Regions from separate parts of the Rubrobacter calidifluminis genome, predicted to be linked through region 2. Evidence: riboswitches for the same ligand, from Rfam matches in the RefSeq annotation. Region 2 holds a riboswitch; the other holds the start of a gene.
What was found. Region 2 has a riboswitch for cobalamin ahead of PJB24_RS01440 (ABC transporter substrate-binding protein). Riboswitches for the same ligand answer to the same signal wherever they lie in the genome.
Positions count from the first base shown of each region.

Region 1 (15,589 bases), on a different contig from region 2:
AACAACACGATCATCAGCGTCACCGACCCGGAGGGCAACGTCATCGCCTGGGAGTCGGCGGGTTCTCTGGGCTTCAAGGGCAGCCGCAAGAGCACCCCCTACGCCGCGCAGATGACCGCCGAGAGCGCGGCGAACAAAGCGATGGAGCAGGGCGTGCGCCGGGTGGACATCCAGGTCAAGGGCCACGGGGCGGGTCGGGACATGGCGACCAGGACGTTCCAGGCTCTCGGGATCGAGGTTCTCTCGATAAAGGATGTCACCGGGCAGCCGCACAACGGCTGCCGGCCGCCCAAGAGGCGCAGAGGCTAGAGCGAGCAGGAGGGTACTGAGAAGCAGTGGCGCGTTATACGGGACCGAGAGGCAGGCGCGACCGCCGGGCCGGCGTGATGATCTCCTCGATGCAGAAGAATCCGCTGGAGAGGAAGCCCTACCCGCCGGGAGAACACGGCCGGGGCCGTCAGCGGCAGACGGAGTACGGCATCCGGCTGATGGAGAAGCAGAAGGCCCGCTGGTACTACGGCGTGTCGGAGAAGCAGTTCAGGCGGGCCTACGAGAAGGCGAGCCGTGCTCAGGGCGTCACGGGTGAGAACCTGCTGCGCCTGATGGAGCTGAGGATGGACAACGTGGTCTACAGGATGGGCTTCGCCACCAGCAGGCCTCAGGCGCGGCAGCTCGTGGTGCACGGGCACTTCCTGCTCAACGGCCGCAAACACAACATCCCCTCGGCGGTTCTGAAGCCGGGGGACGTGATCACGGTGCGCGACAAGAGCCGCAGGATCGAGCCGATCCAGAACGCCGTGGAGCAGGTGGTGGCGGTCCCCGCGTGGCTCGAGGCCGACCACGAGAACTTCACCGGCCGGGTGCTCCACGTGCCGAGCCGGGACGAGATCGACGCCCCGGTCGAGGAGCAGCTGATCGTCGAGTACTACAGCCGGTAACGGTACCGGAAGAGTCTTTTTCTGGCAGGTGATGGTGATTTGACGATGTTGGACGTAGCACCGCCCCGTTTCAGGGTGGAAGAGGAGGAAGAACGGCGGGCGATCTTCGTCGCCGAGCCGCTGCCCCGTGGGCTCGGCCACACTCTGGGCAACTCGCTGCGGCGGGTGATGCTCAGCGGCCTGCCGGGGGCCGCGGTGACCAAGGTGCGCATCGAGGGCGTCTCGCACGAGTTCTCGACGATCCCCGGCGTCAGGGAGGATGTGGTCGACCTCATCCTCAACATCAAGGAGCTCAAGTTCAAGCTCGAGCGTGACGAGCCGGTGGAGCTGGAGGTCAACAAGAGCGGTCCCGCCGAAGTCACCGCCGGGGACATCGAGCTCAAGGCGGACGTCGAGGTGGTGGACCCCGAGACGCACATCGCCACCGTCTCCGAGGGCGGCAGGCTGGAGATGCGCCTGACGGTGGAGCGTGGGGTCGGCTACGTGCGGGCCGAGCAGAACAAGAGCGACGCGGACCCGATCGGGGTGATCGCGGTCGACTCTCTGTTCTCGCCGGTGCAGAAGGTAAACTACTCGGTGAGCGAGACGCGGGCTGGGGCACGCACCGACCTGGATTCGCTGAGGATCGAGGTGGAGACCGACGGCAGGATCTCCCCGCGCGAGGCCCTGCAGAGCGCGGCGCGCCAGCTCATCGACATGCTCGGGCTCTTCACCGACGGCTACGAGGGCTCGCGCGCCCCGGAGAACCGCTGGAGCGGCGGCCGTCAGGTGATAACGGACGAGCGCCCGATAGAGGAGCTGGAGCTCACCGTGCGCTCCTACAACTGCCTCAAGCGTGAGGGCGTGGACACCATCGGTCAGCTGGCGACGATGACCGAGGAGGAGCTGATGAACATCCGCAACCTCGGGATGAAGAGCGTCGAGGAGATCCGGTCCAAACTCGCGGAGTACGGTTATCAGCTGGAGAGCGAGAACTATGAGACACGCTAAGAGGGGACGCAAGCTGGGACGCGACGCCGCCCACCGCCGGGCGATGCTCGGCACGATGGCCGGGCAGCTCATAACCCACGGCAGGATCAGGACGACCGAGCCGAGGGCGAAGGAGCTGCGTGGGGTGGTGGACCGGCTCATCACAACGGCCAAGCGCGACGACCTGCACGCCCGCAGGCAGGCGGTGCGCGTCCTGAAGGACAAGAGGGTCGTGCGCAAGCTCTTCGAGGACGTGGCCCCGGAGCTCGACGATCGCAGCTCGGGCTACACCCGCATCCTCAAGCTGGGTCCGCGTCCGGGCGACGGCGCCGAGCAGGTCTACCTGGAGCTGGTGAACTACCGACCCACGGAGGGATAGACGCCGGAGGGGTTCTCCGCAGAGAGTCTTCCCGGTGGGGCCCGCCGCGGCGGGCCCCCGGTCGTCTCTTTCTCCGGGGTGTCGTGCCTCTACCCGGGGTCTTCGCGCGCGGCCGTCTCGGGGCTCGACTTTTCGGTATACGAGGGCGAGTACGTCGGGGTGGCCGGTCCGAACGGGGGCGGAAAATCCACGCTCGTCAAACTCCTGAACGGGCTGCTCGTGGCGTGTGAGGGCGAGGTGAGGGTGGCGGGCTTCGACCCCGCCGCCGAACCGCACGAGGTGCGCCGCAGGGTCTCTTTGGTCTTCCAGAACCCGGAGAGCAACCTCATCGCGCCCTCCGTCGAGGACGACGTGGCCTTCGGGCTCGAGAACCTGGGCGTGGAGCGGGGGGAGATGCGCCGGCGGGTCGTCGCAGCGCTCTCTTCCGTCGGCCTTGCGGGTTACGAGCGCCGCGAGCCGCACACGCTCTCCGGGGGCGAGAAGCAGCGCGTCGCGCTCGCGGGGGCGCTGGCGATGGAGACGGAGGTGCTCGCGCTCGACGAGCCGACCTCGATGCTGGACCCAGCCGGCAGGAGGGAGGTTCTGGAGGTGATCCGGGCGCTGAAACGCAGGCGCACCATAGTTCATGTCTCGCACGACCTCTCCGATCTTCTGGCAGCCGACCGCGTGCTGCTACTGCGCAGAGGTCGGCTGCTCGCCGACCTGCCTCCCTCGGGGCTGCTCGCCGACGGCCGGCTCCTCGAGGAGGCGGGCCTGGTTCTGCCGGTCGCCGCGAGGCTCGCCGCCGGGCTCGGCCTCGGGGTCTGCACCGGTCCGGAGGAGCTCGCGCGGGCCGTATTGAAGCGGCTGGGGGTGCAGACCCGATGAGGCTCGAGCTGGAGGATATCTGGTACTCCTATCCGGGAGGACGTGCGGTCCTTAAGGGGATCTCGCTCGCCGTCGCGGAGGGGGAGGTGCTCGGGATTATAGGCCCCACGGGCTCGGGGAAGAGCACGCTCGCCCGGCAGATGAACCTGCTGCTCGAGCCGGAGCGCGGACGGGTCCTCATAGACGGGGAGGACGCCGGGCGGATGGACCGCAGGGAAATCCGGCGCAGGATCGGGCTCTCCTTCCAGTTCCCCGAGGCTGCGCTCTTCGCCCCGACCGTGAGGGAGGACGTCGCCTTCGCCCCGAGGCAGCTCGGGCTGCCGGAAGAGGAGGTGACGGAGAGGACGGAGCGGGCGCTCGCGGCGCTGGACGCCTCCCACCTCGCGGAGCGTTCGATCTACGCGCTCTCCGGCGGCGAGAAGCGTAGGGTGGCCATAGCCGGTGTTCTGGCCATGGAACCCGAGGTGCTCGTGCTCGACGAACCGACGGCGGGCCTCGATCCCGCGAGCAGGCGGGCCCTGATCTCGTTGATCGGCGATCTCGCGGGGGAGGGTAGGTCGGTGGTTCTCATCTCGCACGACGTCGACGAGGTGGCGGAGGTGTCCGACCGTGTCTGCCTGCTCGATGATGGGGTGGTGCGCGCGTTCGGGACGCCTGCGGAGGTCTTCTACGCAAATCCGGATTTCGCCCCGGCGACCGTACGGACCGTGCTGCACCTGCTGGAGAGCTTCCCGCACCTCGGCCGACCGGTGCGTTTCGGCGAGACGCTCTCGGTCCTCAGGGATCTTCTGGAGGGGTAGCGTGGTACGGAGGGGCTTCGGCAGGTTCTACCCGGCGTCCTCCCCGCTGCATGCGCTCGACCCGCGTACGAAGCTGCTCGGGACGGTGCTGGTCGTGGCGGGGCTCTTCTTCGTCGGGAGCCTGGCGGGGCTCGCGCTCTTCGCCGCGGCGGTGGGCATCCTGTTCGTGGCGAGCCGGGTCCCGCCGCGGGCTTTCCTGGGGGCGCTCTGGCCGGTGTCTTACATCGTCCTCCTGACTTTCGTCTTTCAGGCCCTCTTCTACCATCGGGGAGCGATCGTGTTCTCCTCCGGCCCGGTCGAGGTTCACGCCGGGGGGATCCGGATGGGCTTCTTCCTCGCCTCCCGGATAGTGCTGCTCGTGCTGGCCGCCGGCCTTCTCACCGCGACCACCAGCCCTCTCGCGCTCGCCGACGGGCTCGAGATCCTCCTCTCGCCGCTGCGCCGGGTGCGCTTCCCGGTCCACGAGCTGACGATGATGGTAACGATAGCGCTGCGCTTCATCCCGACGCTGCAGGAGGAGGCGGAGAGGATACGCGAGGCCCAGGCCGCACGAGGGGCCGTCTTCGACGAGGGCGGCCTGCTCGGGCGCGCGAGGAGCTTCGTCCCTATCCTGGTGCCCCTCACGGTCGGGGCGTTCCGGCAGGCCGACGAGCTCGCCGAGGCGATGGAGAGCCGGGGCTACCGCGGCGGTGCGGGCCGCACCCGCTACCGCGAGCTGCATTTCGGCGGACAGGATGCGCTGGCGCTCACCTGCGCCGCGCTGCTCTTCCTCGCGGGGGTGGCGCTGTGAGGTTCGCCGGGCTCGTCGAATACGACGGGACGGACTTCTCCGGCTGGGCCCGCCAGCCGGGCCGGAGGACGGTCGAGGAGACGCTCTCCCGGGCGCTCTCCACCATTTTGCGCCAGCCGGTGAGGCTCACCGCCGCGGGGCGCACCGACGCCGGCGTACACGCACGGGGGCAGGTCGTCTCCTTCGACGCCGAGACCGGCCTCTCCCCATCCCTCATCGCCTACAAGACCAGCGCCGTACTGCCGGAGGACGTCGCCCTGCGCCGCTGCGTACGCGTCCCCGAGGGGTTCGACGCCCGGCGGGACGCCGTGAACCGCAGCTACGAGTACAGGATAGTGAACTCCCCGACCCGCTCGCCGCTTGAGCGCCGCTACGCCGTCCACGTGCCGGCTGTCCTCGACCGGGATTTGCTCGCGGAGGCCGCCTCGCTCGTTCGCGGCACCCACGACTTCAGGGCCTTCACCCCGGCGAAGACCTACCACGTCCGCTTCGAGCGGCTAATCAGCGAATCCCGTTGGGAGGAGAAGGGTGACGTCCTTGCCTACAGGATCACGGCCGACGCCTTCATGTACAACATGGTCCGCTCGCTGGTGGGCACGATGCTCGAGGTGGCGCGCGGCAGGAGGAGCCTGAGGGATTTCGGCCGCCTGCTCGAGGGTGCAGAGCGCTCCGAGGCCGGCCCGACGGCGCCGGCGAGGGGCCTCACCCTCGTCGGGGTGGAGTATGATGAGGACCCATGGGAGAGAAGCGATGATGGATGAGGCAGTGCTGGAGGCGTTGGACGCCTACGTGGAGTGCCTTTTCGCGCCGCAGGACGAAGCCCTCGAGTTCACGCTCTCCGCCTCGCGCCGCGCCGGGCTCCCGGACATACAGGTCTCCCCGGCCGAGGGACGGTTGCTGCAGCTGCTGGCTCTGATGGTCGGGGCGGGGCGCATCCTCGAGATAGGGACCCTCGGCGGCTACAGCGCCATCCATCTCGCCCGCGCCCTGCCCGACGTGGGGACCATGGTCTCTCTGGAGGCGAGCGCGCACCACGCGGAGGTGGCCCGCGCCAACATCGAGCACGCCGGGCTCTCCGAAAAAGTCGAGGTCCGCACCGGTGACGCCCGCAAGCTCCTCGCCCGTATGATCCAGGACGGCGAAGAGCCCTTCGACGTCGTCTTCATAGACGCAGACAAGAGAGGCTACCCGGAATACCTCGAGCTCTCCCTCACGCTCTCCCATCCCGGTACCCTCATCCTCGCCGACAACACCTTCCGGGGCGGCGCCGTGGTACAGCCCGCGGACGAAACCTCCCGCGTCCTGCACGAGTTCAACCTCTCGCTGGCGCGCGATCCCCGGCTCGACTCGATCCTGATACCCGTCGTCAGAGAGCGGGTGGATGGCCTCTCCATCGCCAGGGTGAAGAACATCTGAGCCCGTTTCCGGCTTAGAAAGGGCTTTTGCAGGACTTTCCCAAAATACCGTTGACACTGAAACGGCCCGGCAGCATAATGAGAGCGGCGCCGGTCGCCGGGCCCTTGGGGTCTGGCGCGAAGAGGGAATCCGGTGAGAATCCGGAGCTGCCCCGCAGCGGTGAGCGGGAACGAAAGCCGCAAGGGAGGCACTGACCCCTGATCTCCGGGGGCTGGGAAGCCGCGGCGAGTAGGTGGCCTGTGAGCCCGAAGACCTGCCGGCGCTGCCGCCTTTGGGGGCGGGTGGTGGTCTGGCCTTCGAGGGAGAGGTCGGCCGCGCGAGAGGGTTGATGTCGTGCCGGGGTGGAGGGCCGTCCCGGTTTCTCACATCTTCCTTGCGGCCGCCTCTTTTCACGAAGGCTGAGAGTGAGGAAGACGGACGAAGGGGGAGCGTTTTGATCACGGGGGAGATGCAGGTCAGGAAGCGGGATGGTCGGATCGTTGCTTTCGACGCGGGCAGGATAGCTCGAGCCGTCGAAGGAGCGTTCCGCGCGGAGCGGGGGCTCGGCAGGGACGACGCACTCGACGAAGAGCTGCGCGAGGAGGTCGAGCGCACGACGACGGCGGTGGTCTCGCGCCTGCCGCGGGACGGCGGGCCGGTCGAGGTGGAGACCATACAGGATCTCGTCGAGGAGCAGCTCATGCGCGACGGGAACTACCGGGTTGCCCGCCGCTACATCGTCTACCGCGAGGAGCGCAAGAAGGCGCGGATGCTGCGCGGCGAGGAGGGCGAGGCCCGGGGCGGTCCCTCCATCAGGGTACGCTACGCGGACGGCAGGGAGAGCGCGGTGGAGACCTGGCGCATCCGGCGCAGGATCGAGGAGGCCTGCCGGGACCTTCCGGACGTGGATCCGCAGCGGGTTTTGGACGAGACGCTCGCCTCGCTCTACGACGGGATAACGCCGGGGCAGCTGCAGCAGGCGATGGTGCTCGCCGCGCGCTCGTTCATAGAGGTCGAGCCCGCATACAGCACGGTCGCCGCCCGTCTTTTGCTCGGGATCATCTACCGGGAGGCGTGGGGCGGGATGCCGCGACCGGAGGAGTTCGAGGAGGTCTATCGTGCCCGCTTCGCGGAGTCTCTGCGGCGGGGTGTCGAGGCCGAGAGGCTCGATCCAAAGCTGCTCGACTTCGACCTGGAGAAGGTCTCCGCCGCGCTCGAGCCCGCCCGTGACGACAGCTTCACCTACCTGGGGCTTCAGACCATCTACGACCGGTACCTCATCCAGGCCGACGAGCAGCGCATAGAGTGCCCGCAGTACTTCTGGATGCGGGTCGCGATGGGGCTCGCGCTGCGCGAGGAGGAGCGCGAAGAGCGGGCCATAGAGTTCTACCAGATGCTCTCCACCTTCCGGGTCGTCTCCGCCACGCCCACCCTCTTCAACTCCGGGACTACGCACCCGCAGCTCTCCAGCTGCTACCTCACCACCGTCTCCGACGATCTCGAGGGCATCTTCAAGGCCATCTCCGACAACGCCAAGCTCAGCAAGTGGGCCGGCGGGCTCGGCAACGACTGGAGCCGCATCCGGGCTACGGGTTCTCTCATCAAGGGGACGGGCGGCAAGAGCCAGGGGGTCATCCCGTTCCTCAAGATCGTCAACGACACCGCCGTGGCGGTGAACCAGGGCGGCAAGCGCAAGGGTGCGGCCTGCGCCTACCTGGAGACCTGGCACCTCGACATAGAGGACTTTCTCGAGCTCAGGAAGAACACCGGGGACGAGCGGCGCCGCACCCACGATATGAACACCGCGGGCTGGGTGCCGGACCTCTTCATCAAGCGGGTCATCGAGGGTGGGGAGTGGACTCTCTTCTCCCCGAACGAGGTCCCGGATCTGCACGAGCTCTACGGCCGGGCGTTCGAGGAGCGCTACCTGGAGTACGAGCGGATGGCGGAGGAGGGGAAGCTCCGGCAGTACAAGAAGGTCGAGGCCACATCCCTGTGGAAGAAGATGCTCTCGATGCTCTTCGAGACCGGGCACCCCTGGATCACCTTCAAGGACCCCTCCAACATCCGCTCGCCGCAGGATCACGCCGGCGTGGTGCACAGCTCCAACCTCTGCACCGAGATACTGCTGAACACCTCCGACGAGGAGACCGCCGTCTGCAACCTGGCCTCGGTCAACCTGGCGGCCCACACCGACGCCTACGGTCTCGACGAGGAGAGGCTCGCCGAGACCGTGAGGGTCGCCGTGAGGATGCTGGACAACGTCATCGACATAAACTTCTACCCCACGCCCGAGGCGCGGCGGGCCAACCTCAGGCACCGTCCGGTGGGGCTGGGGATCATGGGCTTTCAGGACGCGCTCTTCGAGCAGCGCATCAGCTACGCGAGCGAAGAGGCCATCCGCTTCGCCGACTACTCGATGGAGTTCATCTCCTACCACGCCATCCTCGCCTCCACCGAGCTCGCTGCCGAGCGGGGCACCTACGAGAGCTACGAGGGCTCTAAGTGGAGCCGGGGGCTGCTGCCCATAGACACGATAGACCTGCTCGAGGAGGAGCGCGGGATGCCGGTCCTGATGGACCGGCAGAGGACGCTCGACTGGGAGCCGGTGAGAAAGGCCGTCGCCGAGCACGGGATGAGGAACAGCAACGTGATGGCCATAGCCCCGACCGCGACCATCTCGAACATCTCCGGCGTCTCGCAGTCCATCGAGCCCACCTACTCGAACCTCTACGTCAAGAGTAACCTCTCAGGGGACTTCACCATCGTCAACGAGCACCTGGTGCGTGATCTCAAGAAGCGCGGGCTCTGGGACGAGGAGATGCTCGAGGACCTCAAGTACTTCGACGGCTCGGTGCAGGAGATAGAGCGCATCCCCGAAGACCTCAAGAAACTCTACCTCACCGCCTTCGAGATAGACTCCGGCTGGCTCATAGACTGCGCGAGCCGCCGCCAGAAGTGGCTGGACATGGGGCAGTCGCTGAACCTCTACCTCGCCCGCCCGAGCGGCCGGGAGCTCTCCGAGATGTACCTCAACGCCTGGCGCAAAGGTCTCAAGACCACCTACTACCTGCGCAGCCGCGGGGCCACGGGCGTCGAGAAGGCGAGCATGGACATCAACAAGCGGGGCATCCAGCCGCGCTGGATGAAGAGCGTCTCGGCCTCCAGCCGGGTGAAGGTGGAGGAGGACGAGCCTGTCGTGAGGGGGGCGACCTGCTCCCCGGACGACGTCGAGTGCGAGGCCTGCCAGTAGGTAGAAGAGAGGAGGGAGATTCATGTCCCAGTGCTGTGGTGGAGGGGGCGAGAAGCCCTATGACCTCAGCAAGAGGATAAACGTCGAGGACAAGCGGCTTTTGAACTGCAAGGCCGTGGACGTCAACCAGCTGTGGCCGCTCAAGTACGAGTGGGCCTGGGAGCACTACCTCAACGGGTGTGCGAACAACTGGATGCCTTCCGAGGTGCCGATGCAGAAGGACATCTCGCTCTGGCACTCCCCCGACGGGCTCACCGACGCCGAGCGGCTCGTGATCATGCGCAACCTCGGGTTCTTCTCGACCGGAGAGTCGCTCGTCGGCAACAACATCGTGCTCGCCATCTTCGAGCACATCACCAACCCCGAGGCGCGCCAGTACCTCCTCAGGCAGGCCTACGAGGAGGCCGTCCACACCCACGCCTTCCACTACATCGTCGAGTCTCTGGGCCTCGACGGGCGCGAGGTCTTCAACATGTACCACGAGGTCGACTCGATCCGGGGCAAGGACGAGTTCGTCATGTCGCTCACCGAGGCGATCATGCGCCCGGGCTTCACCACCGAGACGGTCGAGGGGATCCAGGAGTTCATCAAGAACCTGGTCGGCTTCTACGTGATCATGGAGGGGATCTTCTTCTACTCCGGGTTCGTGATGATCCTCTCGTTCCACCGCCAGAACCGGATGACAGGCATCGGCGAGCAGTTCCAGTACATCCTGCGCGACGAGACGGTCCACCTCAACTTCGGGATAGACCTCATCAACACCATAAAGGAGGAGAACCCGGAGGCCTGGACCCCGGAGCTGCGGCGCGAGATCGTGGAGATGATCCGCAAGGCCGTCGAGTTCGAGATAGCCTACGCGAAGGCGTGCCTGCCGGAGGGCGTGCTCGGGCTCAACGCGGACCTGTTCCGCGAGTACGTCGGCTACATCGCCGATAGGCGTCTCAGGAGGATCGGGCTGCCCGCGCAGTACCGCTCGCGCAACCCCTTCCCCTGGATGAGCGAGACGATGGACCTCACCAAGGAGAAGAACTTCTTCGAGACGCGGGTCACCGAGTACCAGAGCGCGGGCTCGCTCATCTGGGACTGAGGCAACACGGGAGAGTCCCCGGGGGCCTTTGGCGGCTTCCCGGGGCCTTCTCGTGCCTGACCTTATTGTAGGTGTATGCTACTATTTGACGCGTCGTCAGGGTCAGTTGTAACCGTCGGAGATTCCGGAGGAACATGAAGAGTTACATGGCGCGACCCGGAACGGTCGAGCGGAAGTGGTACGTCATAGACGCCGAGGGCAAGCATCTTGGGCGTCTGGCCGCCGAGATAGCGATGCTCCTGCGGGGCAAGAGGAAACCACAGTACACCCCGCACGTGGACGTGGGGGACTTCGTGGTCGTCGTGAACGCCGAGAAGGTCGTGGTCAGCGGGCGCAAGGCCGAGCAGAAGCTCTACCGCTGGCACACGGGATACCCGGGCGGGCTCAAGAGCCGCACCTACGAGGAGATGCTGCAGAAGCGGCCGACCGAGATCATCCGCAAGGCGGTCTACGGGATGATGCCCAAGACCAGGCTCGCCCGCAGGCAGCTCGGGAAGTTGAAGATCTACGCCGGGCCTGAGCACCCGCACGCAGCTCAGAGCCCCGAGCCCTACGAGGTGAGGTGAGAGGTTTGGCAGAGGCACTCTACAGAGCCACGGGCAGGCGCAAGACCTCCGTCGCGCAGGTCAGGCTGTACGCCGGGGACGGCAGGATCACGGTGAATGGCAGGGACTACACGGAGTACTTCCCGCGCCTGACCTACCAGCGGACGGTGCGCTCCCCGCTGGAGATACTCGACGCCGCCGGGCGCTACGACGTGGTGGCGAAGGTCACGGGCGGTGGTCTCACCGGGCAGGCCGAGGCGCTGCGTCACGGCATAGCGCGGGCGCTGGCGGAGGAGTCCCAGCAGGCACGCGGAGACCTCAAGGAGGCGGGTTTCCTCACCCGCGACGCGCGGGCCGTCGAGCGCAAGAAGTACGGCCTCAAGAAGGCCCGCAAGCGCCCGCAGTTCTCCAAGCGTTAGTTACGCGGGAGATTTCCCACTGTCACCGTTGCCGGGCGCCGGGTGGATCGGGTTGGCTGGGTCGAGGATCAGGTTCGGTACGGACGGGGTGCGGGGGGAGGCGAACTCCACCCTGCGCCCGGAGCACGCGCTACGCCTCGGCCTCGCCGCCGCCCGGACGCTCGGCAGGCGGGTGTGCATCGGGCGCGACACCCGGCTCTCGGGCGGGATGCTCTCGTGTGCGCTGGCGGCCGGGCTCGCGAGCGGCGGGACGGAGGTGCTCGACCTCGGTGTCTTGCCGACGCCGGCGGTCGCGGCACTCGCTCCCGAGCTCGGGATGGATGCGGCGGGGGTGGTGAGCGCCTCGCACAACCCCTACCCGGACAACGGCATAAAGTTCTTCTCCGGCGAGGGGGTCAAGCTCTCCGGGGAGCAGGAGCGGGAGCTCGAACGCCTCGCGGCCGGGGAGTTCCCGGAGCGGCCCGTCGGCAGCGGGGTCGGCGGCGTGAGGGCGGTGGAGGATGCCGCCGGCATGTACGTCGAGGGGGTTCTCTCGCGGCTGTATCCGGATGCCGGAGGCCGTAGGATACTGCTCGACTGCGCCAACGGGGCGGCGTGCGAGACCGCTCCGCTGGCCTTCGAGAGGCTCGGAGCGCATTTCGGGCTGGTCGCGGCGGAGCCGGACGGCACGAACATAAACGACGGCTGCGGTTCGACCCACATAGGAGATCTCGACCCCTCCGGGTACGACGTGGCCTTCGCCTTCGACGGGGACGCCGACCGGGTGCTCGCGCTGGACGAGCGCGGAGGGGTGGTGGATGGGGACAGGATCATCGCCATCCTGGCCCGGGACCTCGCCGAGCGGGGCCAGATAGGCGGGGGGATCGTGGTGACCGTCATGAGCAACCTGGGGTTTTTCAAGGCGATGGAGCGGCTGGGGATACCCTGCGAGGTCGTACCGGTCGGGGACAGGTACGTGGCCGAGGCGATGCGGCGTACGGGTGCTGCGGTGGGCGGGGAGCAGTCCGGGCACGTGATCGTTTCGCGTTACACGAAGACCGGGGACGGGCTCGTGACCGCGCTGGCGCTGCTCGAGGTTATGGAGCGTTCCGGGATGCCGCTGTACGAGCTGGCGGGGGTGATGGAGGTCTACCCGCAAACCCTGATCAACGTGCCCGTCGGTGGAGCTGATGCGGGGGAGGTCTGCGGCTCGGAGGAGGTGAGGCGGGCGGTGGAGGAGGCCCGGCGCCGGCTCGGGGACGAGGGGCGTATTTTGCTCAGGCCGAGCGGGACGGAACCGGTGGTACGGGTCATGGTCGAGCACCTGGACGAGAGGGTGTGCACGGAGGTGTGTGAAGAAGTTGCAGAGGTGGTCGCGGGGGTGAGGTGTTGAGGTTCGTGGGATGCGCCCTGGCCTGGCGGCCGGGAGAGGCGGACAAAAAGGTCTCGGCGCTCTCGGTCCTCGACGAGCGGGGCAACATCATAGCCAACACCTTCTGCGGGACGGTCGAGGAGATCGCGGGCGCTGTCGAGGGCTACGATGCAGGACACGGTGAGATCATCGTCGGCGTCGATGCTCCGCTCGCGGTGCCGAACGAGCGGGGAACCCGGCGGGTGGAGCGGCTGCTCTCGCGGCTTTCGCTCCCGGCTTACTCTGCGAGCCGCAAGATCTTCGACGGCCGACCCCGCTCGGAGGAGCTGCTCGCGGCGCTGGAGAAGGTCGGTATCGAGTACACCGACTACCCGTTCAGGCGCGAGCGTGACCAGAGCGTCGTCGTCGAGGTCGACTCGGCTGCGACCCTCAAGGTGCTCTCGCTCGAGCGCAAGGGGATTTCTCAGAACGGCGACCTCTCCCGTCGGCTGGAGGAGATGAGGGAGCCGAGGTTGCGCAAGGGCAACAAGAAGGCCCGGGCGGAGGCGATAAAGGACGCGATAGACGTCCTGTGGAACACCCCGGGGCTGAGGTTGCGCACCGGGAACCTCTCGGCGGACCTGCACTCGCCCGAGAACGTGGACCTCTCGAAGCTTGAGGTGAACGAGGAGCTCTCCCACGCCGAGCTGGACCGGATCGTCGCCCTGATCGAGGCCACGCTCGCCGCCTACACGGTATACCGCCACTGGAAGGGTCGCGACGGTTCGCTCGTGCTCGGCAGCGGGGATGCGGGGGCGGTCCTCATCCCGGCGAGCGGGGCGCTGCGCGGGTGGATCTTCCGGGAGTGCAGGGCCGCCGGGATGCCCTGCGCCTGAGAGAGATGTCCCTCTGCGTGCGCATAATCCCCTGTCTGGACGTGGACGCCGGACGCGTCGTGAAGGGCACCCGCTTCGAGAACCTGCGCGACGCGGGAGACCCGGTCGAGCTCGCCGCCCTCTACGACCGCGAGGGGGCCGACGAGATCGTCTTCTACGACATCACCGCCTCCCATCAGCGGCGCTCTACGGCCGTGGAGCTGGCCCGGCGCGCCGCCGAGGAGGTCTTCGTCCCCTACACGATAGGCGGAGGGGTGAGGACCGTGGAGGACATGCGGGCGATGCTGCGGGCCGGGGCGGACAAGGTCTCGGTGAACAGCGCCGCCGTCAGGGACCCCGCCCTCATAAGCCGGGGCGCGGAGCGTTTCGGGAGCCAGTGTATCGTGCTGAGCGTGGACGTGAAACGCGGGGAGGGTGGCGCGGGTTGGGAGGTCTACCTGAACGGGGGCCGGGTGAACACCGGCAGGGACGCGCTGGAGTGGCTCGCCGAGGGCGAGCGGCGGGGCGCCGGGGAGTTCGTTTTGAACAGCATGGACTCCGACGGTACCGAGACCGGATACGACCTGGATCTCATCTCCGCGGTCGCCGGGAGGACGACCCTTCCGATCGTGGCCTCCGGGGGGGCGGGGCATCCGGATCACATGGTGGCGGCCGTCGAGGCGGGGGCGAGCGCGGTGCTGGCGGCGAGCATCTTCCACTTCGGATCGTGGAGCATACGGGATGTCAAGGAGTACCTGGCGAGAAAGGGGGTCCCGGTCCGTTTTGAGCGCGGCGGGGAACGTGAACTTCGGTGAGAGCGGGCTGGTCCCGGTCGTGGCGCAGGACGCGAACACGGGCGAGGTCCTCACGCTCGCCTACGCCAACAGGGAGGCTCTGGAGCGTACGCTCGAGAGCGGCGAGGCGCATTACTACTCCCGATCGCGGCGGGAGCTGTGGCGAAAGGGGGCGACGAGCGGCAACACCCAGAGGGTGGTCGAGGTGCGGGTGGACTGTGACGGAGACGCGCTCCTCTACAAGGTGGAGCCGCGGGGGCCGGCGTGCCACACGGGGCAGAAGAGCTGCTTCTTCAAGGCGCTCGCAGGGGAAGGGGTGGGGCTCGCGCTCGGCGGGAAGAAGGAGGAGGACGATTTCGGGGCGATGGTGCGCGAGCTCGCCGGGACGATAGCCCAGCGCCACCGCGAGATGCCCGAGGGGTCCTACACGGCGGAGCTCCTCCGGCAGGGCAGGGCCCGGGTCGCGCAGAAGGTGGGCGAGGAGGCGGTCGAAGTCGTGGTGGCCGCGCTTGCGGGTGAGAGGGTGGCCGAGGAGACGGCGGATCTCCTCTACCACCTGCTGGTCCTGCTCGAGGAGCAGCAGGTGGGTGTGGAGGACGTGACGCGCGTCCTGCGCGAGCGGCATGGCTAGCGGGGCTCTCACCCCCACGCTGAACGAGGCGCGCTCTCTCGCCGCGAGCTACGACGTGGTTCCTGTCTACGCCGAGTTCATCGGGGATCTCGAGACGCCGATCTCGGCGGTGATGAAGTTCGGCGGGGAGGAGAACCTCTTCTTGCTCGAGAGCGCGGAGGCGGCCGAGCGCTTCGGGCGCTACTCCTTCGTCGGCTTCGACCCCAAACGCACGCTCTCCTACCGCGGCGGCGTCTACACCGTGGTGGACGCCGACGGGGCGCGCGAGGTGGCCGCCGGGGACCCGTTCCGGGGGCTCGCCGGCATAGTGGGCAGAAAGAGCGTCGCCCCGCTGCCGAACCTGCCGGCTTTCGTCGGCGGGGCGGTGGGCTACTTCTCCTACGACGCGGTGCGCTACCTGGAACGGCTGCCGGACGCCCCGCCGGACGATCTGGGTATCCCGGAGGCTTACTTCCTGCTCACGGACACCCTCGTCGTCTTCGACCACCTGCGCCACCGGGTGCTCGTGGTCTCGCTT
Region 1 covers NZ_JAQKGV010000002.1:143,296-158,884, forward strand. Annotated here, with positions in the region: gene rpsK (30S ribosomal protein S11) at 1-309, shown strand, start outside; gene rpsD (30S ribosomal protein S4) at 336-938, shown strand; gene PJB24_RS02620 (DNA-directed RNA polymerase subunit alpha) at 984-1,928, shown strand; gene rplQ (50S ribosomal protein L17) at 1,915-2,286, shown strand; gene PJB24_RS02630 (ATP-binding cassette domain-containing protein) at 2,365-3,153, shown strand; gene PJB24_RS02635 (energy-coupling factor ABC transporter ATP-binding protein) at 3,150-3,953, shown strand; gene PJB24_RS02640 (energy-coupling factor transporter transmembrane component T family protein) at 3,955-4,743, shown strand; gene truA (tRNA pseudouridine(38-40) synthase TruA) at 4,740-5,504, shown strand; gene PJB24_RS02650 (O-methyltransferase) at 5,494-6,159, shown strand; cobalamin riboswitch at 6,233-6,434, shown strand; gene PJB24_RS02655 (ribonucleoside-diphosphate reductase subunit alpha) at 6,608-9,391, shown strand; gene PJB24_RS02660 (ribonucleotide-diphosphate reductase subunit beta) at 9,414-10,478, shown strand; gene rplM (50S ribosomal protein L13) at 10,613-11,044, shown strand; gene rpsI (30S ribosomal protein S9) at 11,050-11,442, shown strand; gene glmM (phosphoglucosamine mutase) at 11,495-12,814, shown strand; gene PJB24_RS02680 (hypothetical protein) at 12,811-13,668, shown strand; gene hisF (imidazole glycerol phosphate synthase subunit HisF) at 13,674-14,462, shown strand; gene hisIE (bifunctional phosphoribosyl-AMP cyclohydrolase/phosphoribosyl-ATP diphosphatase HisIE) at 14,431-15,072, shown strand; gene trpE (anthranilate synthase component I) at 15,065-15,589, shown strand, end outside.
Region 1: another riboswitch for cobalamin. It lies ahead of PJB24_RS02655 (ribonucleoside-diphosphate reductase subunit alpha); the one in region 2 lies ahead of PJB24_RS01440 (ABC transporter substrate-binding protein).

Region 2 (15,589 bases):
GACCCACATAAACCCGCCGGACAGGCCCAAGCTGCAGTGCCTCGGCATCCCGTCCTTCGACGTGGACGCCCGGGTGGTCGACCCGGAGACCCTGGAGGAGCTCGGGCCCGGGAAGGAGGGCGAGATCGTGGTCTGTGGTCCGCAGGTCTTCCGGGGTTACTGGAGGAGGCCCGAGGAGGACGAGAAGGTCTTCTTCTGGCGGGAGGGCAAGCGCTTCTTCCGCACCGGCGACCTCGGATACTACGACGAAGAGGGCTACTTCTTCATGGTCGACCGGATCAAGCGCATGATCAACGCCGGCGGCTACAAGGTGTGGCCCGCCGAGGTGGAGTCGGTCCTCTACCGGCATCCCGCGGTGCAGGAAGTCTGCGTCATCCGCTCTCCCGACCCCCGGCGCGGCGAGACGGTCAAGGCCGTCGTCGTGCCGAAGGAGGAGGCGCGCGCCGGCATCACCGCCGAAGAGATAATAGAGTGGGCGAAGGAGAGGATGGCCGCCTACAAATACCCGCGGCTGGTCGAGTTCGCCGACGAGCTGCCCAAGAGCGGCTCCGGCAAGATCCTCTGGCGCGTCTTGCAGGAGCGGGAGGAGAAGGCGGCCGGAGGCCGGTAGAGTAAGAGGGGAGGATGGTGAGGATGGATCTTCCGTCCACGATGAAGGCGGCGCGCTTCTACGAAGTCGGGAGGCCGCTCGAGGTCGAGGAGGTTCCGGTGCCAGAGATCCGGGAGGACGAGGTGCTGGTGCGGGTGCGGGCCGCCGGGATCTGCGGCTCGGACGTGCACATCGTCTTCGAGGGCATCACGCCGACCGCCTTCACCCCGATAACCCTGGGGCACGAGCCCGCCGGGGTCGTCGCCGCGGTGGGCTCGCGGGTCGAAGGCTGGGAGCCGGGGGAGAGGGTCTCGGTCACGCCGTTCTATTTCTGCGGCGCCTGTCCCAACTGTCTCGCCGGGCACGCCGAGGTCTGCAGGGAGAGGAAGGTCGTCGGGATACACGCCGACGGGGCCCTGGCCGAGTACATGGCCGTCCCGGCGCGCAACCTGATCCCGCTGCCCGACGGCGTCCCGTTCGAGGTCGGGGCGATCGTCACCGACGCGGTCGCGACCCCCTTCCACGCGCTCGCCGACCGGGCCGCGCTCTCACCCGGCGAGACCGTCGCGATCTTCGGAGCCGGAGGGCTCGGGCTGCACGCCGTACAGCTCGCCAGGCTCTGCGGGGCGCGGAAGATCTTCGTCGTCGACGTGCGCGAGGAGCAGCTCGAGCGCGCCCGCCGGGCCGGGGCGGACGTGACCGTGAACCCCGGCGAGACCTCCCCCGTCGAGGAGATCCTGGATGAGACCGGAGGTGTCGGGGTCGACGTCGCGGCCGAGTTCATCGGGCTCGGGGAGACGATCGCGCAGGCCGTAGAGTGCGTCGTCTCCGGGGGGAGGGTCGTGGTCTGCGGGCTCGGGGCCGAGCCCATCAAGATCCTCCCCCCGACGGTCTTCGTGCGGAAGCAGATCTCCTTCCTCGGCTCCTACGGGTTCACCAAGCGCAACATCGGGCGGCTGCTCGAGCTCGTCTCGGCCGGGAGGCTCGACCTGGAGCGCTCCATCACCCACACCTTCCCGCTCGAGGAGGTGAACACCGCGCTCAGGTACCTGCACGAGAAGATAGAGGATCCGATCCGGATAGCCGTAACCCTACCCTGACACCTGACCCTGCGGCACCGCCTCCTCGCTCTCGGGCTCCATCGGCCCTGCTCCCTCGCCGATCCCGGCGTAGACGTCCGGGCGGCGCGAGCGGAGGAACGCGCCCACCAGGAGCCCCGCCAGGCCGCCGCCGAAGAGGATCACCGGCAGGATCACGGTGAGCGGGCTGAGCGGCGCCGTCGTGGAGCTGGTGATGAGCACGTTGAAGTTCGCGACGCCGAGGACGAGCAGCGCGACGAGCAGCACGCCCGCGACGGTGGGTGCTATCGTGGTGGTCCAGCGGCCGAGTTCGGCCTCCGGGTTGCGCCGGAAGTAGCTCGCGACCGCGAACGAGGTCACGGACATCAGCAGCAGCACCCCCAGGGCCCCGAGGTTGGTCAGCCAGGTGAAGAGGGTGAGCAGCGGGTTGAGCCCGAGGATGGCGAAGATCCCGAAGACCACCACCGCGAGCAGCGACTGGGAGATCGAGGCGATCCAGGGCGATCCCGTCCGCGGGTGCACCCGCCCGAAGAGGCGCGGCAGGACCCCCTCGCGCCCGAGCGCGAAGATGTAGCGGGCGACCGCGTTGTGGAACGAGAGGTTGGCGGCGAAGATGCTGGTGATGAAGAGCAGCGAGGCCGCATCGCCCCACGCCACCCCGAGCCGCTCCTGCCCGGCGATGAAGAGCACGGTCGTCGGATCCGGGGTCCCGGCGGTCGCGTAGCCGGCCTTGAGCATCGCCTTCGGGTCTACCATCGTGTCCGGGCCGGCGGCGACCCCGACCATCCAGCTCGAGAGGGCGTAGAAAAGGGCGATGAAGCTCACCCCGATCAGGGTCGCCCGCGCGACGGTCTTGCGCGGGTTGCGGCACTCCTCGGAGTAGATCGCCGCCGACTCGAAACCCATGAACGAGGCGACGCTGAAGGTGAGCGTCGCCCCGGCCGCCGCGCCGAAGGCGACGAGCGGGTTGAAGCCGATCGTGGTGAGGCCCTCGGGGCCCGGCTTGGCCAGGACCGCGAGGTCGAAGAGCGCCACGGCGAGCACCTCGAGGGTGAGCAGCACCGCGAGCACCCGGGCGTTGAGGTCTATCTGCAGCACCCCGAGGACGGCGATTACGGCCCATCCCACCAGGACCCAGACCCACCACGGCTCGTTTATCCCGAGCCGGCCGGACATGAACGCCCCGAAGGCAACCCCGAAGAGACCGTAGATCCCGATCTGCATCGCGTTGTACGCGATGAGCGCGACGAAGGCCGCACCCACGCCCCCGACCTTGCCGAGCCCGCGCGAGACGTAGGAGTAGAACGCCCCGGCGTTGGCGACGTGGCGGCTCATCGCTGCGTAGCCTATCGAGAAGATGCCGAGCACGATGCCCAGGGGTATGAACATGAACGGGACGGCCTTGTTGCCGGTCACCAGGTAGGTCGTGGCCTGACCCCCGGCGACCGCCGTGAGCGGGGCCGAGGCCGCCACGATCATGAACACCAGATGCCCGACCCCGAGCGAGCGTCGCTGGAGCCGCGTTCCTCCGGAGGGGGCGGACCCCCCTGTCGTCTGCGCCATCAGCTTTCTCCTCCTCTCACCTTGTGCTCCCTTCCTGGATCTGCAGCGTCTTCAGGTCCGAGTAGAAGTCGAGGGCGTAGTCGCCACCCTCGCGTCCGATGCCGGAGATGCCCATCCCCCCGAACGGGGCGGTCAGGTCGCGCACCAGGAAGGTGTTGACCCACACGACCCCGGCCCGGACCATCCGGCCCACCCTGTCGGCCCGCCCGAGCGAGGAGGTGTAGATCACGGCGGAGAGCCCGTACTCGGTGGAGTTGGCGAGCGAGACCGCCTCTGCCTCGTCCTCGAACTCCTGTATCGTGAGCACGGGGCCGAAGACCTCCCGCTGGACGATCTCGGCGTCGTTGGATTTCGGGCGGATGAGGGTCGGCTCGTAGAAGAGCGGTCCCACCTCCGAGCGGCGCCCGCCGCGCAGCACCTCGTGCCCCTCGGCGCGGGCGCGTTCGACGAAGCCCTCGACCCGTTTCAGGTGGTCGGGGTGGATGAGCGGCGAGATGGTCGTCCTCTCGTCGCGCGGGTCTCCGAGGACGTGCTCGTCGGCGAAGCGGTCGAACAGCTCCAGGAACTCCCGGGCGACCGAGCGCTGCACCAGGAGCCTGGTCCCGGCCAGGCAGACCTGCCCGGCGTCGTCGTACTGCCCGGCGGCCTTCCTGGCCGCGGCCTCGAGGTCGGCGTCTTCGAAGACGATGAGCGGTCCCTTGCCGCCCATCTCGGCGGTGAACGGCACCAGGTTCCTGGCGGCGGCCTGCCCGATGAGGCGCCCGGTCTCCGGAGAGCCGGTGAACGAGACGCGCCGCACCATCGGGTGCGCCACCAGCGCCGCCCCGGCCTCCTCGCCCATCCCCTGCAGGACGTTGAAGACGCCGGGCGGGAAGCCGGCCTCCTCGGTGAGGTCCGCGAGGAGGCTGGCCGAGAGCGGGGCCCACTCGGCGGGCTTGAGGATCACGGTGCAGCCGGCGGCGAGCGCCGGGGCGACCTTCCAGGTCGAGAGCATGAACGGTGCGTTCCAGGGGGTTATCGTCGCCGCGGGCCCGGCGGGCATCCTCTGCACCCGGTTCCAGGTCCCCTGCGAGCGCCAGTCGCGCTCCTCGTAGGAGGCGGCGAGCCCGGCGTAGGCGCGGAAGTTGCGCGCCCCGCGGTGGATGACCCGCGCCCGCAGCGAGCGCAACAGCATCGCCATGTCCTCGCACTCGACCGCCGCGAGGGACTCGACGTTCTCGTCTATGAGGTCGGCGAGGCGCCTCATGTAGGTGCCCCGCCCCTCGGGCCCCAGGGAAGCCCACCGCGGGAAGGCTTCTTTCGCCGCGCGTACAGCCCGGTCGGCCTCCTCCTCGCCGCCGCGGGAGACGTAGGCGATGGGCTCGCAGCTCATCGGCGAGATCACCTCGAAGCGCTCCCGGCTCGGCACCCTCTCGCCGCCGATGTAGTGGTCGGTCGAGACCTCGACCCCGGCCACCTTCGCGGTGTTCTCGTGCGTTCCTGCGCTCATCTCTGCTGGATCTCCTTGACGGTCTCGAGGTCGTCCACGGTGTAGCCGAGCGTCATCCGGTATCCCCGCCCGACTTTCACCGGGGCGAGGATGTGGTGCTCCTCGCCCTCGGCCGGGTAGAGCTCGAGCGTGGCCTCGCCCTCGACGGCCGTAGAGGAGGCCCGGTCCCGGCTCAGGAGCTTCACCAGCTCGTGCACCTGCGGGTCGTCGTGGCGGCCGCGGGCGAGGCGGGGGAAGTGCCGGACGTTGACGATGGGGGGCGCGTTGTGGCGCGGGCCCTCCTCCGAGGGGCCCTCCACCGTGAGGGTCATGCGTGAGATCATGCGTCCCCGCGCCGAGCAGGTCGCTCCGTAGCGGGCGCCCTCCCCGAGTCCCGGGTCGGCGGCCACCCCCCCGAGCCCGAAGGTGCGGGTCATCCAGATCGACCCGAGCTTCTTGGGGAACCCCTGGATCCAACCGCGCACGAGCGCGAAGTCCTGGTCCACCCAGATGAAGGGGCAGGTGGTGACCTCCTCGCCGTCGAGCAGGGCGTTCACGACGAGGAAGAACTCCCTGTACTGGGCGCGCACCGGGTCCAGAAGCTCCTCGCCCTCCCCGGAGCACGACTGCCAGTCGGCGAAGACCGCCGCGCACCGGCCCGCGTCGGGGTGTGGATCGAGGCCCTCCGGGAGGACCGAGCGGGCGGCGTCGGGGTCGGCCCAGTAGTCCACGACGAGGAGGTCTCCGACGTAGTGCCAGGGCGGGTGGGGGACGAGGCTCGCCCTGCCGGTGCTGGTGCGGGGGATCGAGTAACCTTTCAGGCTCAAGTGGAGACCTCCTCGGGTAGCGGATATCCCAACATCTCCAGGCTCTCGCGCTCGGAGGCTATCGCGGCCTCGTCGAAGCGGAAGTACGAGCGGGGTGGGAGCTGGCCCCAGGTGTTGGACGAGAAGCGGTCGTCGGGCCAGCGGCGGACCTCGTGGTCGTCCTCGAGCTGCTCCATGTCGCAGTAGAGCTCGACGAAGCACTCCTCCTCGACGATGCGCACGTAGGAGGCGATGTTGCCCCCGATGCCGTGCCGGACGGGGCCCCAGGCCACCCACCTGCCGCGGCGGCCCAGGTGGTCGAGCGCGGCGCGCATCTGCCCGATGTCGACGACGTCGAAGGCGAGGTGGTGGAAGTGGGAGTACCCCTTGTCCACGAGCGCCATCACGTGGTGGTCGCGCCCTATGTGCAGCCAGACCCCGCCGTCGCCGAGCCAGTCGGTCACCTTCATCCCGAGCACCCGCGTGTAGAACTCGAGCTGCTCCCGGATGTTCGCGGTGAGGAAGTTGACGTGCCCGAGCCGGCGCGGGTGGCCGGGGGCGGGGTTGGCGAGCGGCCGGGCCTGCGGGGTGAAGCGCATCCTCTCGTCCTCCCGCCGGTATCCGAGGAGCCGCACCCGGTTGCCCTCGGCATCTTCGACCTCGAGCGCGCCCTCCTTCTCCTCCCAGCCGACGCCGCACTCCTCGAGGTGGCGTCGGGCGTCGTCGAGGGTGCACGAGCGGGAGAGCTCGTAGGCGACGTGCCCGAGGCCGCCCTTCTCCGAGTAGACGAGCTCGACGGAGAAGGGCTCGTCGTCGCAGGCCAGGCGTACCCTGTCCGCGCTCCTCTCGCGCTCGGCGAGCCCGAACTCCACGCTCCAGCGCGGGGCGGCCTCGGCGACGTCCCGGGTCAGGAGGCTGACGTGGGCTATGCGGCGCAGCGAGATCATGCGGCCTCCACCCGGACGGGCATGCGCTTTATGCCGTTGAAGAAGTTGGAGCGCAGCCGGTCGACCTTCCCGGCGAGCTCGACCGAGCGCAGCCGCGGGATGAGTTCCTCGAAGGTCACCCGGACCTCCATCCGGGCCAGGTGCGCCCCCAGGCAGAAGTGGACGCCCCCGGGGCCGAAGGTCATGTGCCGGTTGGGGTTTCGCCCGACGTCGAAGGTGTTCGGGTTCTCGAAGACGGCCTCGTCGCGGTTGCCGGAGGTGAACCAGGTCGTCACCTTCGCCCCGGCGGGGATCCTCGTCCCGGCGAGCTCGGTCTCCCGGGTCGTGGTCCTGCGGAAGTGGTGCACCGGGGTCGCCCAGCGCAGCATCTCCTCGGCCGCCGAGGGGTAGAGCGAGGGGTCGCGCCTGAGGCGCTCGAGCTGGTCGGGGTTCTCGATCAGGGCCAGCAGGCCGTGGGTTATCGTGTGGCGGGTCGTCTCGTTGCCGGCGGTGGCCAGAAGCACGAAGTTGACGTCGTACTCGCGTGGGGTGAGCCCGCCGAAGGCCATCTGGGTGATGATGTCGTCCTTGGGGTTCCTGCGGCGCTCGGCGGCGAGGGCGCGTCCGATCCTGAAGAGCTCGAGCGCGGCCGGGCTCGAGAACGGCAGCAGCCGGTGCTCGGGCCTCTCCGGCGGCCGGGCGAACTCCGGGTCCTGGTTGCCGAGCAGGTGGTCGCCGATCTCGATGATGTAGCGCCGCTCCTCCTGCGGGACCCCGAGGATGTCCGCGAAGACGCGCATCGGGATCTCCGAGGAGATCTCGCGCACGAAGTCGAACTCGCCCTTCGGCAGCGCGCCCTCTATCACCTCGCGGGCGACCTGGCGTACCTGATCCTCCCACCCCCGAACCGACTTCGGGGTGAACTTGCCCTTGATGAGCGCCCGGATCTCGTTGTGCCGGGGCGGGTCGAGGTCGATCATGGACTTGCGGGCTTCGATCTGGTCTGGTTCCAGGTCTTCGAGGGAGGTGCCGCCTATCTCCGAGGAGTAGACGTCCCAGCGGCGGTGGACCTCCCGGATGTCCCAGTAGCGGGTCACGGCCCAGAAGCCGGGGCCGTCGGGTTCGGGGTTGAAGTGCACCGGGTCCTCCCGGCGCAGGATCTCGAACCACTCGTGGGGCACCCGCTCGACGAAGGCGTCCGGGTTGGAGAGGTCTATTTCCTCCAGGCTTGCGGTCCTGGTGGCGTCGGTCATCTCCTCCTCCTTAGAGATGGTGCAGGTACTCGTCTATCTCCCAGTCCGAGACCCAGGTGCGGTGACGTTCGGCCTCGAAACGCTTGACCGCGAGGAAGGTCTCGACGATCTCCGTGCCGAGCCCCTCCACCAGCACCTCGTCTCTCTCCAGCGCCTCGAGCGCTTCTTCCAGCGTCTCCGGCAGTGGGTCTCCGGCCTCCGGTCCCGCGGCGTGGTAGGCGTCGCCGCCGACCGGCGGCGGGGGCTCGAGGCCCCTGCGCACGCCGTCGAGGCCCGAGAAGAGCACCGCGGCTATCGCCAGGTAGGGGTTGGCGCTCCCGTCCCCGACCCTCACCTCGACCCGGGTCGCCCGGCCGCGCTCGGCCGGGATGCGGACGAAGGCGGTGCGGTTGTCCCAGCCCCAGTTGGCGTGGGTGGGGGCGAGCGAGTCGGGCACCAGCCTGCGGTAGGCGTTCACCGTTGGGTTCAGAAACGCCATCGCGCCGCAGGCGTGGGCGAGGATGCCGGCGACGAAGCTCCGCATCACGCCGGAGACCCCGTCCGGGTCGTCCTCCTGCGCGAAGGCGTTCTCGCCCTCCCGCTCGGCCGAGAGGTGCAGGTGGAACCCCGAGCCACCCTGGTCGTTGAAAGGCTTGCCCATGAAGGTCGCGACGAGCCCGCAGGAGGCGGCGACGTCCTTCACGGCGCTCTTCAGCCGGAAGGCCCGGTCCGCGGCGGCGAGCGCCGGGCCGTGGTGCAGGTTGATCTCGTACTGTGAGTTCATGAATTCGTGGTTGGCGGCGAAGGCGCCGAGGCCCATCTTCGAGAGGTCTTCGGCGAGCCGGCGGACGACGCCCCTCGGGTCGGCCTGCGGGCCCGCGGTGTAGACCATGCTCAGGTTGTCCACGTAGCGGCGCACTCCGTTCTTCGCCTGAGGGTCGGGCACGCACAGGAAGAACTCGAGCTCGGGCCCGACCACCGGGGAGAGCCCTATCTCCTCGAAGGCGGCCACGGCCCGGCGCAGCGCCCCCCGCGGGTCGGCCGGACGCCGCGAGTTCTGGCTCACGGGCTCGAGGTCGGCGATGCAGCAGGCCACACCGGGCTCCCAGGGCAGTGGGGTGAGCGTCGAGAGGTCGGGGTAGGCAATCATGTCCGGATAGCCCTCCTCGCCGCCCACGACCGGTACGTGGCGCAGGTCGGTGCCCATGACCGCCGAGCAGAAGGCGAGCCCGTGCTCGGTCGCCCGACCGAACTCCGCGACCGGTACGTCCTTGCCCCGCGCCACCCCGTGCAGGTCCGGGTAGATCACCCGCACGGAGGTGACCGATCCGTCGAGGAGTATCTCGGTGGTCTTCTCTTCCGTCCTCTGCTCCTGAGGTGTCATGCTCTGTGGCTCCTTTCTCTCACCGCCCGCTCGAAGAACGCGTCGAAGAGCCTGAAGGCGGCTTCTTTGGCGGCGTGTTCTTTCTCCGGCGGGGCTTCGAGCAGCGCGAGAGGGTCTTCCACCCCGTAGCGGGAGAGCCTGCCGGAGGAGAGGTCCTTGCGGGCCCATCCTGCGACCACCTCGACGGTGCTCTCCGGGTGGAACTGGACCCCGAGGTGGGGACCGAACCTGAAAGCCTGCACCGAGCGTCTGGTGCGCGCCAGCTCCTCTGCCCCGGGCGGGGTCTCGAAGCCTTCGAAATGCCACTCGAGCCAGGGGCCCGGCGGGATCTCTTCGGGGTCTTTGGTCTCTACCTCGCACCAGCCGAGCTCGGGCTCGGGCAGGGGACCGACCTCGCCGCCGAGGACGCTCGCGAGCACCTGACCGCCGAAGCACAGCCCGAGGACCGGTACCTCCTCCTCGACGCACCTGCGGACGAGATCGAGTTCTGCGGCCACGGCGGGTTGTTCTTCTGCGTCGCGTGGGCTGTACTGCGAGCCCAGCGAGGCGACGAAGAGGTGGCGCCGGGGGTCGGGGGGCTCGCCGTCGAGCCAGGAGCGGCTCACCTCGAAGGGGATGCCCCTCTCGTGCAGCCACCCGGCGAGGAGCGCCGGCGGGGTTCTCTCGGCGTGCTGCCTTATGAGAACGGGCTTCACCGCACCACCTCGACCTTTATCGCGGTGGTGGGGCATGCCTCCTCGGCCTCGCGGGCCTTCTCTTCCAGCGAGATCTCCGCCTCCGGCCTCCAGCGCAGCACGTCGTCCTCGCCGAGGGTGAAGATCTCCGGCGCGATCCTGGCGCACTCGCCGCAGCTCTGGCACAGGTCGAGATCCACCTCTACTTCGAGCTTCCCGTCCATCCCCGCTCTCCTTCCCGCACCATACGTTCGGCGTCTTCCTCGGGGACCGCGAGCGCGACGTGCAGCGTCTGGGCGGAGACCTGCGGCCGCTCGCCGGGGCCGTGGGAGAGGTCGACGTCCCACTCCTCGACCGTGCTGGAGAGCCTCCCTATGCCCTCTATCTCGACCTCGACGACGTCCCCGGGCTGCATGGGGCGCGAGTTGGCCGGGGTGCCGGTGAGGACGACGTCCCCGGGCTCGAGCGTGATGAGCCGGCACAGGTCGGCGAGCTGGTAGGCGACGCCGAAGATCATGTCGTCCGAGGTGGCTTCCTGCACGACCTCGCCGTTGAGGTACGTCCTGAGCGTGAAGTCCTCCGGGTCGAACTCCCCGGCCGGAACGACCGCGGGCCCGAGCGGCAGGAATCCGTCCTGCCCCTTGACCCGCAGCATCGAGCCGCGGTCGGCGTGCCGGAAGTCGTGCAGGCTGACGTCGTTGGCGCAGGTGTACCCCGCCACGTACGAGAGAGCCTCCTCTTCGGGGACGCCGTGCATCCTGCGCCCGACGACGACCGCGAGCTCCCCCTCGTAGTTGAGAAACCCCGTCCCCTTCGGACGCCTCAATACACCCCGGTGCCCGCCGAGGGAGCTGGGGGGCTTGAGGAAGTACGAGGGATGATCCGGCACCCTGGCCCCGTACTCCTCGACCCGGCTGCGGTAGGTGAGGTGCGGCGCGATTATCTTCGAGGGCTCGGCAGGCGCGAGATAGATAGCCTCCTCCTCGGAGATCCTGCCGCCGTCCTCCAGCGCGATCACACCTCCAGGCTCCAAAAGACCCCAGACGGGCCCGCCCTCGACCAGAACCCTCACCCTCGGTCCCCGCGAAAGATCCAAACCTTCCTCCTTCCTGAATCATGGATAATGTATCCAAAAGAAGGGAGATTGTCAATGGAGTTTTCAGCTTGAATAAAATATCCACACAATTTAAGATCGCATGCATGTCGAACGTGAGGAGTGCTGCGGGTGGAGGGCCCATAGACGCGTCTTCGGTCGCGGACCGGGCGTACGAGCGGATCAGGGAGTACGTGCTCGGGGGGGAGGCCGAGCCGGGGACGAGGCTGGGTCAGGTCGAGCTGGCGGAGAGGTTCGGCATCTCGCGGACGCCGGTGAGGGAGGCGTTGAGGAGGCTGGCGGACGAGGGGCTGGTGGAGTTTCAGCCGAACCGGGGATATCGGGTGGCGGATCTCGGGCTCGAGGCGGTTTTGCGGCGGCTGGAGGTGAGGACGCTGCTCGAGCCGGGGATAGCACGGCTCGCGGCCGGTCGCAGGAACGGCAGGGACATAGACCTCCTGTACGGGGCTATAGAGCGGGAGGCGGACGCCGCCGACGGGGTGGAGGCGCACGACGCGAGCCGCCAGTTCCACATGCATCTCGCGCGGGCGACAGGCAACGAGGAGCTGGTAAGGGTTTTGGGTTCGCTCTGGATCGTGGAGGTGGGGCGCAGGCTCCTCTCGCGGCGGATGCTCACCTCTGACTGGAAGGAAGAGGACGTCGCGGAGCACCGCCAGATAGCCTCCGCCGTCGCCGAGGGGCGTGCGGAGGACGCCGGGAGGCTCATGCTCGAGCACATAGAGCGGGCGGTGGGCCACTGGAAGTACGAGTGGCAGAAGGGGTGAGCGGGCAGCGGCGCGGCCCGGACGCTATGGCTTGCCCGCCGGAACCGCCGAGACCACGGGGAGGCCGAGGGGACCTTTGAGGACCGTATCCCGGCGGCCGGGAGTAAGGCCGGCCGGGCGTAGCATGCGAGAGGCCGCGGCGGGCGTACGGAACTTACCGTGCAGCTTCATCGGGAGGAGCATCACCCGCAGCCAGGAAGCGGCGAAGATGTCCACCAGGACGAGAGAGCCTCCCGGCGCCAGGACCCTTCCTATCTCCTGGAGCCCTTTCTGCTGGTCCTCCCAGTGGTGGAACGAGACGGTGCTGAGGACGAGGTCGAACTCTCCATCATCGAACGGCAGGTGCTCGACCGGAGCGCAGACGAGGCTCGCCGGTGTCCCACCCTCCCTGGCCGCCTCGATCATGCCGGCCGCGGCGTCCACCCCGACGAGCCGGGCGTCGGGGAAGCGCCCCGACGCCCGGCGCAGCAGGGCCCCCGTTCCGCAGCCCACGTCGAGCACGCGGTGTGGCCGCGGCGCCATACGGGAGGCGAGCCGCAGGGTCGCCTCGTGTACCGGCTCGAAGAAGCTGGCCTGCAGCCCGCTCTTTTCGTAGGTCGGCGCCCACCGGTCGAAACGCCCGACGTCCCGGTCTCTCACGCGCCCTCCACCTCCCTCTCCAGCTCCGAGATCCAGGCCAGCTCGTGCTCGATGGTGCTGCGGTGGAACGAGACCACCTTCGCCGCGTAAGGACTGCGCCCGTCCCCGATGCGCGACTCCATCTCGACGGAGCGTTCCAGATGCTCCTCGAGGAACTCCCGCCTCGCCCGCAGGATGCTCCTCCTCTCTTCGGGCTCCAGCAGCTCGAAGAGCGCCACCCTCACCATGAACTCCGCGTCGTTTCGCGCCAGCTCGGGCGGAAACTCCCGGAGCATCTCGCCCAGAGCCTCCCGCCCCAGCCCCGTCGCCCGGTAGACGTGCCTGTCCGGCCTGCCCTCCTGACGCACGACCTCCTTCTCCACCGCCCCCATCTCCTCCAGCCGCCGCAACGCCGGGTAGAGCTGGTTGTTGTTGAGCGCGAACTCCCGCCCCAGCACCCGGCCCACCCCCCGCTTTATCTCGTACCCGTGCAGCGGTCGTTCGATCACGCTGCTCAGGATCAGGATATCCGTGTACACCGCTCACTCCTTTATGGATTAATCTAACCTAGGTTAATGTAACCTATTGGACTGGACCGGTCAATGGACGTGCGCGGTGGGGTGGTTTCGGTTATGCTTTTCGAAAGAGGGTGCGTCTGGTGCGAGGGAAGCCGGTGAGAATCCGGCGCGGTCCCGCCACTGTGAGCGGCGATGCGACACTCCGCCTGGGGGCTCTGCCCGGTCACTGGGTCCTTTTCGGGGCCTGGGAAGGCTGCGGGGGAGGCGCTTTGGAGCCGCGAGCCAGGAGACCTGCCGGGCGCTTAGGTCGCAGGCTCTTCGAGGAAGGAGTTCGGGCGTGGTGATTTTCTGGTCGCTTCCCGCCGGGCCCTAGAGGGCTTCTCTCTCGGGCTGGATTTCCGAGTTCGTTTCGAGGTGGGGAGGTGATTCTCTGGCATGTTCGTTAGGATGGGTTACGTCCTGCGCGTCGTGGTGGCGTTCGCCGTGGTGGTTTTCGCGCTCGCCGGGTGCGGGGCGGGCGGGGTTTCTGGAGGGGGTTCTTCCGGGGGCGCCACGCAGGCCCGCGGCGGTGCTTCGGGGTACCCGGTCACGGTGACCGACTCGCTCGGGAGGAAGGTCACGATAGAGAAGAAGCCCGAGCGTATCGCCTCGATGGCCCCGAGCATCACCGAGACGCTCTTCGCGATCGGGGCGGGGAAGAGGGTCGTGGGGGTGACCACCGCCGACGACTACCCGCCGCAGGTCGAGCACATCGCGAAGATCGGGGACTACAAAGGGGTCAACGCCGAGAAGGTCGCCTCGCTCAAGACCGACGTGCTCTTCATGTCGTTTGCGACGACCAGGCAGCAGGCGGCCGACCTGGAGAAGAAGACCGGGGCGAAGGTCGTCGTGATCAACCCGGAGAGCGTCCGGGGGGCGATAGCCTCGATCGGGACGGTCGGGGAGGTCGTCGGGGACGAGAAGAAGGCCCGCGAGGTCCAGCGGCACATGCGCCGCGAGCTCTCGCAGGTGAGGAAGGAGGTCAGGGGGCTGTCTCATCCCACGGTCTTCTACGAGGTCTACCCCAAGCCACTCCAGACGGCCGGTCCGGGCAGCTTCATAGACGACGAGATAAAGCTCGCCGGCGGGAAGAACGTCGCCGCCGGGGCGAAGAGCGCCTACCCGCAGTACTCGCTCGAGGAGCTCGTGAAGCAGAACCCGGACTACTACCTGATCGGCAGCTCCTCCGGCGATACGCCCAAGAAGGTCGCGAGCCGTCCCGGTTTCGAGGCGCTCAAGGCCGTGCGTGAGGGGCACGTCGAAGTCATAAACGACAACCTCACGACCCGTCCGGGGCCGAGGATAGTCGAGGGGGTGAAGCAGATCGCGGAGGCGATACACCCCGGTGCCTTCAAAGTCCACAGCAAGAGATAGCCTCTGGGTGGGGGCCTCCGCCGCCGCGCTGGTGTTGGTGGCGGTGCTCTCGCTCGGCGTGGGACCGGCCTGGCTCTCCCCCGGCGAGGTCGTGCGGACGCTCCTCGGGGGCGGGGACGAAGTCTCGCGGGCGATAGTCCTGCAGATCCGGCTGCCCCGCATAGCCCTCGGGATGCTCGTCGGAGGGGCGCTCGGGGTGAGCGGGGCCGCGATGCAGGGGCTCTTCCGCAACCCCATGGCCGACCCGTACGTGGTGGGGGTCTCGCCGGGGGCCGCGCTCGGGGCGGTGCTCGCGATAGCCTCCGGGGCCTCCTTCGGGGCGGCCGGGCTCTCCGCGGTCCCGCCCGCCGCCTTCTGCGGGGGGCTCGCGGCGGCGTTCGCCGTGGTCGGGCTCTCGCGGCGCGGCGGGCGGTTTCCCATCGCCGATCTGCTGCTCGTCGGGCTCGCGGTCGGGGCCTTCGCCGCTGCGGTCTACTCGTTCGTCATCCTGACCTTCGCCGACCAGAGGATCTCCTCGGTGCTGTTCTGGCTGCTGGGGTCTCTGGCGCCTGCCGACTGGCGGAGGGTGGTGGACGCGCTGCCGTACCTCGTCGTCTCTTCGGCTGGGCTCCTGGCCCTCTCGCGCAGGCTCGACATACTGTCGCTCGGGGAGGAGCAGGCCACCTACCTCGGGGTCGGGGTCGAGCGGGTGAAGCTGCTCGCGATAGGGTTCGCCGCGCTCGGCGCCTCGGCGGCGGTCGCGGTCAGCGGCGTGATCGGCTTCATCGGGCTCATCGTGCCGCACGCCGGCAGGATACTGGCCGGCCCGCGTCACGCCCTGCTGTTGCCGGTCTCGGGGCTGTGGGGGGCGGCTTTCCTCGTCGCCGCCGACGACGCGGCGCGCACCGCGATCCCCGCGATCGAGATCCCGGTCGGGATCATAACCGCCCTGTGCGGGGCGCCTTTCTTCGTGTATCTGCTCTCCAGGAGCCGCAGGCGTGGCCGGCTCTGGTGAGATCGTCTTCGAGGTGCGGGGCGTGCGCGTCGCCTACGGCGCGCACGAGGCGCTCTCGGGGGTGAGCCTGGAAGTGGGAGAGGGGGAGATGCTCGCCGTAGTCGGGCCGAACGGCAGCGGCAAGAGCACCCTGATCCGGACGCTCGCCCGGGCCCTGCGGCCGCGGGAGGGGGTGGTGCTGCTCGACGGCAGGGAGGTCGGGGGTTGGGATGCGAGGCTCTTCGCCCGCCGGGTCGCGGTCGTACCGCAGGAGGGGGCGCCGGCCTTCGACTACACGGTGCGCGAGGTGGTCGAGATGGGGCGCGCCCCCTACGAAGGATGGCTCTTCCCCTCGGACCCCGGCGCGCCAGGGGCGGTCGGGCGGGCCATGGAGGACGTCGGGGTGTGGGATCTCGCGCACCGCAGGATGACCGAGCTCTCGGGCGGGGAGCGTCAGCTCGTCGCCCT
Region 2 covers NZ_JAQKGV010000001.1:273,589-289,177, forward strand. Annotated here, with positions in the region: gene PJB24_RS01370 (long-chain fatty acid--CoA ligase) at 1-610, shown strand, start outside; gene PJB24_RS01375 (zinc-dependent alcohol dehydrogenase) at 634-1,689, shown strand; gene PJB24_RS01380 (APC family permease) at 1,681-3,231, opposite strand; gene PJB24_RS01385 (aldehyde dehydrogenase) at 3,248-4,720, opposite strand; gene PJB24_RS01390 (acetoacetate decarboxylase family protein) at 4,717-5,526, opposite strand; gene PJB24_RS01395 (VOC family protein) at 5,523-6,452, opposite strand; gene PJB24_RS01400 (cytochrome P450) at 6,449-7,684, opposite strand; gene PJB24_RS01405 (glutamine synthetase family protein) at 7,695-9,047, opposite strand; gene PJB24_RS01410 (type 1 glutamine amidotransferase) at 9,044-9,742, opposite strand; gene PJB24_RS01415 (ferredoxin) at 9,739-9,945, opposite strand; gene PJB24_RS01420 (fumarylacetoacetate hydrolase family protein) at 9,924-10,817, opposite strand; gene PJB24_RS01425 (GntR family transcriptional regulator) at 10,922-11,599, shown strand; gene PJB24_RS01430 (class I SAM-dependent methyltransferase) at 11,624-12,238, opposite strand; gene PJB24_RS01435 (PadR family transcriptional regulator) at 12,235-12,756, opposite strand; cobalamin riboswitch at 12,857-13,048, shown strand; gene PJB24_RS01440 (ABC transporter substrate-binding protein) at 13,171-14,148, shown strand; gene PJB24_RS01445 (FecCD family ABC transporter permease) at 14,156-15,142, shown strand; gene PJB24_RS01450 (ABC transporter ATP-binding protein) at 15,126-15,589, shown strand, end outside.